Regions from separate parts of the Rhizobium sp. BIGb0125 genome, predicted to be linked through region 1. Evidence: predicted binding sites of a transcription regulator. Region 1 holds the regulator's gene; the other holds the start of a gene.
What was found. Region 1 encodes HrcA, which represses chaperone genes, less so after heat shock. Its sites were predicted from a motif close to GTTAGCACTCNCNNNNNGNGAGTGCTAAC; they were not measured.
Positions count from the first base shown of each region.

Region 1 (3,957 bases):
AGATAAGCTGCACTCCGCACAAGGGTGGGCAGATAGACATTTTTCAGGAAGGTTTCCCGGTGACGAGTTGGCACGCCGCGGTTATGTCGTGCTTGCAGTCGACGCACTCGGCTGGGGTGATCGCGGGCCGTTGACGTATGATGGACAGCAGGCGCTGGCGGCCAATTTTGCCAATATGGGGAGTTCCCTTGCCGGTCTGATGGCGCTTGAGGACACCCGCACCGCAGAATTTTTGGCCAGCATGCCAGAGGTCAACAAACAACAGATCGCATCAGCAGGGTTTTCCATGGGCGCATTCCGCGCCTGGCAGGCTGCGGCTCTGACCGACACTATCACCGCGACGGTGGTGGTAAACTGGATGGCCACAGCAAAGGGTCTGATGGTACCCGGCAATAACCAGCTGCGCGGTGGTTCTGCGTGGCACATGGCCCATCCGGGCCTTATGCAGTTTCTGGATTATCCCGATGTTGCAAGCCTTGTGGCGCCGCGGCCCATGCTGGTCTTTGCCGGCAGGGAAGACAGGCTTTTTCCAGTCGGCTCCGTTACTGAAGCCCTGCAAAAAATGGGGAGCGTATGGGCTGCATGGCAGCGTGCAGACTGCCTGGACAGCAAAATCTGGCCAGGTGCCCATGTTTTCGAAGCCGAGCAGCAGGACTACGCGTTTGATTGGCTCGATCGGCAATTCTCCCGATCCTGATACTAAAAAACCCCGGCTGATGACCGGGGTTTAAAAGTTTCAAACGAGGGTGATCAGAGATCACGCATCTTTTTCATTCAGGCTGCCAGTACCTGGCTCAGCCCCTGCTGCGGCTTCACCCTTTGGGCCACCCTTGGCAACACCGACCATGGCAGGACGCAGAACACGGTCACCAATGGTGAAGCCTGCCTGAACGACCTGAATAACCGTATTGTTGGGAACCGCAGGGTTTGGAATTTCAAACATCGCCTGGTGGAAGTTCGGGTCGAACTTTTCACCTTCCGCTTCGATCTTGCGAACACCGTGGCGTTCAAGGGTCGAAAGCATCGAACGCTCGGTCATTTCAACGCCTTCGATAAGACCTGCAATGCCGGCTTCAGCATTTTCCTTCAACTCGGCAGGAATTGCTTCGAGCGCGCGACGAAGATTATCTGATACGGCCAGCATATCGCGGGCAAAACCAGCCACCGAATAAGCCTTGGCATCCTTCACATCGCGTTCTGTGCGGCGACGCAGGTTGTCCATTTCAGCAGCAAGGCGCAGGAACTTGTCGCGCAGGTCGTTGTTTTCCGCCTTTAGCGCCTCGGAAGGATCAGGTGTTTCTTCGACAGGCGCGAAATTTTCATCAACCGTAGCGTCCGCTACAGTTTCTTCATATGCCGTTTCCGCTTGCTTTGCGTCAGATCCGGTCTTGTTCGTGTCGTCGGTCATGACGGTCTCCAGATTAAATTTTGATGTTGCGCCCGATATCGATGTTTGACGGGCAAAAATCAAGGCTTAGCCGCCATTCGGTGCGCAAAGAACTGTCAGTTGAGGAATATGGCAGCTAACTATAGCGGTTTTCGCGATAACCGCCCCATCAACTGTGCCGTATAATCGACCATCGGCACAATACGGGAATAGTTTAGCCTTGTCGGCCCGATAACGCCAACAGCACCAACAATGCGATTGTCATCATCACGGTAAGGCGCGACGATCAGCGATGAACCGGACAGAGAAAACAACTTGTTTTCCGCCCCGATAAAAATACGTACCCCCGGCCCGCTTTCAGCCAGGTCGAGAATTTCAATCAGATTGTCCTTGCGCTCCAGATCGTCAAACAGCAGGCGCAGGCGATCCATATCTTCTTCGCTGCCAAGCCCTTCCAGCAGATTGGAGCGTCCCCGAACAATAAGACGGCCGGGTTTACCCTCTTCGCTATCGCCGGCCCAAACGGCCAGACCACGTTCCACCAGATCCTGCGCCAATGTACCAAGTTCGGTCTGCACCTGTAATTTCAGCGCATTCAGTTCACTTCGCAGTTCATCCAGTGTCTGCCCGGACAAGTGGGCATTGATAAAATTGGCAGCCTCCGTCAACTGCGAAGATGTGATGCCGGCCGGCAGATCAATGATACGGTTTTCCACCTGATTGTGTTCACCGACCAGAATGGCGAGTGCTTTGAACGGCTCAAGCCGGATGAACTCGACATGTTTGATGACCACATCGTTTTTGGTGGTTATGACTAGCCCAGCGCCCCGCGACATGCCCGACAGGGTCTGGCTGGCCTGCGTCATCATTCCCTGCAGGGGTTGTTCGCGATTGGACAGTGGCGCGATATTCCGATCGATATTGGCGCGTTCGTCATCAGACAAGTTTCCGACCTGCATGAAGGCATCGACAAAAAACCTTAGGCCCGAATGTGTCGGCAGGCGGCCCGCACTGATATGCGGCGAATAAATAAGTCCGAGCTCCTCCAGATCGCTCATCACATTGCGAACGGAGGCAGGTGAAAGCGACATGGGCAAAAGCCGCGACAGGTTACGCGACCCGAGCGGCTCTCCCGTCTCGAGATAACTTTCTACGATACGGCGGAAGATTTCGCGCGAACGTTCGTCGAGCGACGCGAATTGATCCTGTGCTATCGGAATGGAAAAACCCATATTGACCGTCATCTCTGTCGATTGCCTGAGACCATCAACTATAATCACTGATCGACCTTCGGCAAAACGGAAATTCCACTTCCCAAGATCGGTTTTGCGGCGCAAAACCGGGATAGATGGGCCAGAGCCTTCCAATTGCTTGGGAAAGGCACTAGAAGGCTCCGACCAATTCAAGAGGAGTCCGTCATGCGGCCGTCAGGCAGAAAAACAGACCAGATGCGCAAGGTTTCATTCGAGCGCAATTTTTCCAAGCACGCCGAGGGCTCCTGTCTCGTCAAGTTTGGCGATACGCATGTACTTTGCACTGCGAGCCTGGAAGAAAAGACCCCACCATGGCTGCGCAACAGCGGCAAGGGCTGGGTGACTGCTGAATATGGCATGCTGCCGCGCTCTACCCATGAACGCATGAAGCGCGAAGCTGCATCCGGCAAGCAGGGTGGACGCACACAGGAAATCCAGCGCCTTATTGGCCGTTCCTTGCGCGCTGTCGTTGACCTGCAGGCGCTGGGCGAACGCCAGATCAGCATCGACTGCGACGTCATTCAGGCCGACGGCGGTACCCGTACCGCTTCCATTACTGGCGCATGGATTGCCCTTCATGACTGCCTGAAATGGATGGAAAGCCGCAACATGCTGAAGGTCGAAAAGGTTCTCAAAGACCATATCGCTGCCATTTCCTGCGGCATTTTCGCAAACCAGCCAGTTATCGATCTCGATTATCTTGAAGATTCGTCTGCTGAAACGGACGCAAACTTCGTCATTACCGGTTCCGGCGGTATCGTTGAAATCCAGGGCACTGCCGAAGGCGCACCGTTTAGCGAGCAGGAATTCCTGACGCTGCTCGGTCTTGCCAAGACAGGCTGCGCCGAACTGGTTTCCCTGCAAAAGCAGGCAATCGCCTGAGATCCGGATAAGACATGCGTAAACTCGACACCCGCACCATCGTCGTTGCCAGCCACAACAAGGGCAAGATTGCCGAAATTGCCGAGCTGATCGGTCCGTTCGGTTTTTCGGCAAAGTCGGCGGCAGAACTGAACTTCGAAGAGCCGGATGAAACCGGCACGACTTTCGAGGAAAATGCTGCGATCAAGGCGCTGGCCTCGGCGAAGGCTTCCGGTCTTCCAGCTCTGTCCGATGACTCCGGTCTGGTGATTGATGCGCTCGACGGCGCCCCCGGCGTTTACACCGCCAATTGGGCAGAAACCGCCGATGGTACGCGCGATTTCGCCATGGCCATGGAAAAGGTTGAAAAGGCGCTTGCTGACAAAGGTGTGACAGATCCAAAGGATCGTGCTGCCCGCTTCGTCAGTGTTTTGTGCCTTGCTTGGCCTGATGGTC
Region 1 is NZ_JANUDV010000005.1:515,307-519,263, forward strand. Features, by position in the region: gene M2418_RS16815 (dienelactone hydrolase family protein) at 1-697, shown strand, start outside; gene grpE (nucleotide exchange factor GrpE) at 758-1,408, opposite strand; gene hrcA (heat-inducible transcriptional repressor HrcA) at 1,528-2,619, opposite strand; gene rph (ribonuclease PH) at 2,806-3,522, shown strand; gene rdgB (RdgB/HAM1 family non-canonical purine NTP pyrophosphatase) at 3,537-3,957, shown strand, end outside.

Region 2 (3,957 bases), on a different contig from region 1:
CAGGTGTTTCGGTTTCATCATCGAAGAAGCCGGTGCAGACGACCGATTCCGCGTCGGCTTCTGGTACAATTTTAACGTCCAGTCCGTCGAGCAATGGCAGGTCACGTTCCGGTCCGAGCAGGAAAACCTTGCTTGGGCCTTCGGCGATCAGTCCACGTGTCACGTCGCCTGAGGTGATGATGCGGTCATAGGCGGTATCGGGAATGCCGAGCACGCGCAACTGAGCAATCACACCGGGCGCCGGGCGCGGAGAATTGGTAATCAGCACCACGGTCTTGCCCACCTTGCGCGCTTCTTCCAAGGCGACGGCCGCATCCGGAAATGCCGAAACGCCGTTGTGCAAAACACCCCATACATCAGACAGAATGACGTCGAACTGCTCGGTAATGTCGCCAAGAGTGGTTATGCGGTGGGCCATGAGTACTTTCCGGGTAAAAGACAATTGAGGCTGACATTGCAAAGCGCAACGTCGATGGCAAGAAAAAAAGCCACCGGATTGAAAGGCAAGTTGACGTTACGGCGGTTAACCGCCGACCCAGAGGCGGGCGAAACCGGCGGCGATGCACAACGCCAAAACCGGCACCATGCCAAGCTTGAAGCGAAACAGCATCAGTGTTGAGGCCACAAACAGTGCGAGCGCAACCGGATCCAGCGTGTTCCACACCGGCACCGACAGGTTGAGATTGATGACAGGGACGAGCGCCACACGCTCGACATCCCGAAACAGCACATGCAGTCCAAACCAGACAGAAAGATTGAGAATGACACCAACGACGGCAGCGGTGATTGCTGACAAGGCGGCAGAAAGCCTGCGGTTGTGGCGCGCACTTTCCATGTAAGGTGCACCAAGAAAAATGAAAATAAAGCTGGGCACGAAGGTTGCCCATGCCGCAACACTTGCCCCCATGACACCTGCCAAAAGCGGATCAAGCAGACCGGGATTTCTGAATGCTGCGAGAAAACCGATGTAGGACAGTACCAGCACCAGCGGACCAGGCGTCGCCTCCGAAAGAGCCAGACCATCAAGCATTTCACCTGCTGTCATCCAGCCGTGGGTTTCGACAGCAATCTGCGCCACATAGGCCAGCACCGCATAGGCACCGCCAAAGGTCACAACGGCCATCTTGGAGAAGAAGGTTTGCAATTGCGCCAGGGTTTCAGGTGCCGCAAAAATCCAGATCAAGGCAAAGGGGATTTGCCAGATAGCAAGACCACAGAGCAGGCCGACCGCTCTTTTGTGCAAAGGCGGCACGTCGATCTTTGGCGCGCTTCCTAAAGAAGGTGATTGCTCACCAGCTGCACTGGAGGTCATGGCTCTTCGCGCCACAAACCAACCGACAGCACCGGCGATCAGGATCACCAACGGGAATGGCAGACCAAACAGAAACAGAGCAATGAATGCTGCGCCAGCGATATACATAAGAGACCGACTGACAAGGGCACGTTTTGCCACCCGCAGCAGTGCTTCAATGACGATGGCGAGAACGCCAGCTTTCAGACCTGACAACAATGCTGGCAGCCAGTGGGTATCCTGATAAAGCGCGTAAGCTGCCGCGAGCGCCACGATGACGATAAAGCCGGGCAGAATAAAAAGTGTTCCGGCAATGATGCCACCGCGCCTACCATGTAAAAGCCAACCGCAATAGGTGGCAAGTTGTTGTGCTTCTGGACCGGGCAGCAGCATGCAATAATTCAAAGCGTGTAGAAACCGCTCCTCAGAGATCCAGCGGCGTTCATCAACCAAGATACGGTGCATCATGCCGATCTGACCGGCCGGACCGCCAAAGCTAAGCAGGCCGATCCGGGCAAAGGTCGCAGTCAACTCAAAAAATGAGGGTCGGGTCGTCGAAATGTCGGGGCGCAAAAAATCTGTCATGCAGACGCAGTAACCATTTTACATGAAATTTTTCCGACAGGCTGTCCTTGACTCGTACAGGTAGCCTGCTTATCTCCGTCTCGCTGGCACTCACATACAGGGAGTGCTAACACTATCCAGATGGATCACAAGATCCATGAATGTCATTTGATCGAGGGATTAGACAATGGCAAGCACAACTTTCCGCCCGCTTCACGACCGCGTTGTCGTTCGTCGCGTTGAGTCCGAAGCAAAGACCAAGGGCGGCATCATCATTCCTGATACCGCTAAGGAAAAGCCACAGGAAGGCGAAATCGTCGCCGTCGGTTCCGGCGCTCGTGATGAGTCCGGCAAGGTCGTCGCTCTCGACGTCAAGGCTGGCGACCGCGTTCTGTTCGGCAAGTGGTCCGGCACCGAAGTCAAGCTCGACGGTGAAGACCTTCTGATCATGAAGGAATCCGACATCATGGGTATCATCGGCTAATCTGCCGAACCCGTCGTTTCCTTAAATTTTAAGCCGGACACCGTCCGGCAATTCGAAACCAGGAGTTTTGAAAATGGCAGCTAAAGAAGTAAAATTCGGCCGCAGCGCACGCGAAAAGATGCTGCGCGGCGTAGACATTCTTGCAGACGCAGTGAAGGTAACTCTCGGCCCTAAAGGTCGTAACGTTGTTATCGACAAGTCCTTCGGCGCACCACGCATCACCAAGGACGGCGTTTCGGTCGCCAAGGAAATCGAACTGGAAGACAAGTTCGAGAACATGGGCGCACAGCTCGTTCGCGAAGTTGCATCCAAGACCAACGACATTGCAGGTGACGGCACCACGACCGCTACCGTTCTGGCGCAGGCTATCGTTCGCGAAGGCGCAAAGGCCGTTGCAGCTGGCATGAACCCAATGGACCTGAAGCGCGGTATCGACCTCGCTGTTGCAGAAGTCGTCAAGGACCTGCAGGCAAAGGCAAAGAAGATCAACACGTCCGAAGAAGTTGCACAGGTCGGTACGATCTCTGCAAACGGCGAACGTCAGATCGGTCTCGACATTGCTGAAGCAATGCAGAAGGTTGGCAACGAAGGTGTTATCACCGTTGAAGAAGCCAAGACTGCTGAAACCGAACTCGAAGTCGTTGAAGGCATGCAGTTCGACCGCGGTTACCTGTCCCCTTACTTCGTAACCAACCCAGAAAAGATGATTGCGGATCTCGAAGACGCATACATCCTTCTCCACGAAAAGAAGCTTTCGAACCTGCAGGCTATGCTGCCAGTTCTCGAAGCTGTTGTTCAGACCGGCAAGCCACTCGTTATCATCGCTGAAGACGTAGAAGGCGAAGCTCTTGCAACGCTCGTCGTCAACAAGCTGCGTGGCGGCCTGAAGATCGCTGCTGTTAAGGCTCCTGGCTTCGGCGACCGCCGCAAGGCCATGCTCGAAGACATCGCCATCCTGACCGGTGGTACAGTGATCTCCGAAGACCTCGGCATCAAGCTCGAAAACGTTACGCTCGACATGCTCGGCAAGGCGAAGAAGGTTTCGATCTCCAAGGAAAACACAACGATCGTAGACGGCTCCGGCCAGAAGTCCGACATCGAAGGCCGCGTTGCCCAGATCAAGGCTCAGATCGAAGAAACTTCTTCTGACTACGACCGTGAAAAGCTGCAGGAACGTCTTGCCAAGCTCGCTGGCGGCGTTGCTGTTATCCGCGTTGGCGGTTCGACAGAAGTTGAAGTTAAGGAAAAGAAGGATCGCATCGACGACGCTCTCAACGCGACGCGCGCTGCTGTTCAGGAAGGTATCGTACCAGGCGGCGGCGTTGCCCTGCTGCGTTCTTCCACGAAGATCACTGTCAAGGGTGAGAACGACGATCAGGAAGCTGGCGTGAACATCGTTCGCCGCGCTCTGCAGTCTCTGGTTCGCCAGATCGCTGACAACGCTGGTGACGAAGCTTCTATCGTTGTTGGCAAGATTCTTGAAAAGAACGAAGACAACTATGGCTACAACGCTCAGACTGGCGAATACGGCGACCTGATCGCTCTCGGCATCGTTGACCCTGTCAAGGTTGTTCGTACGGCTCTGCAGAACGCAGCTTCGGTTGCTTCCCTGCTGATC
Region 2 is NZ_JANUDV010000002.1:803,666-807,622, forward strand. Features, by position in the region: gene M2418_RS07860 (TIGR01459 family HAD-type hydrolase) at 1-418, opposite strand, end outside; gene chrA (chromate efflux transporter) at 524-1,876, opposite strand; gene groES (co-chaperone GroES) at 2,043-2,339, shown strand; gene groL (chaperonin GroEL) at 2,413-3,957, shown strand, end outside.
Region 2: the regulator HrcA is predicted to act here: its motif matches at 1,959-1,987, upstream of groES (co-chaperone GroES).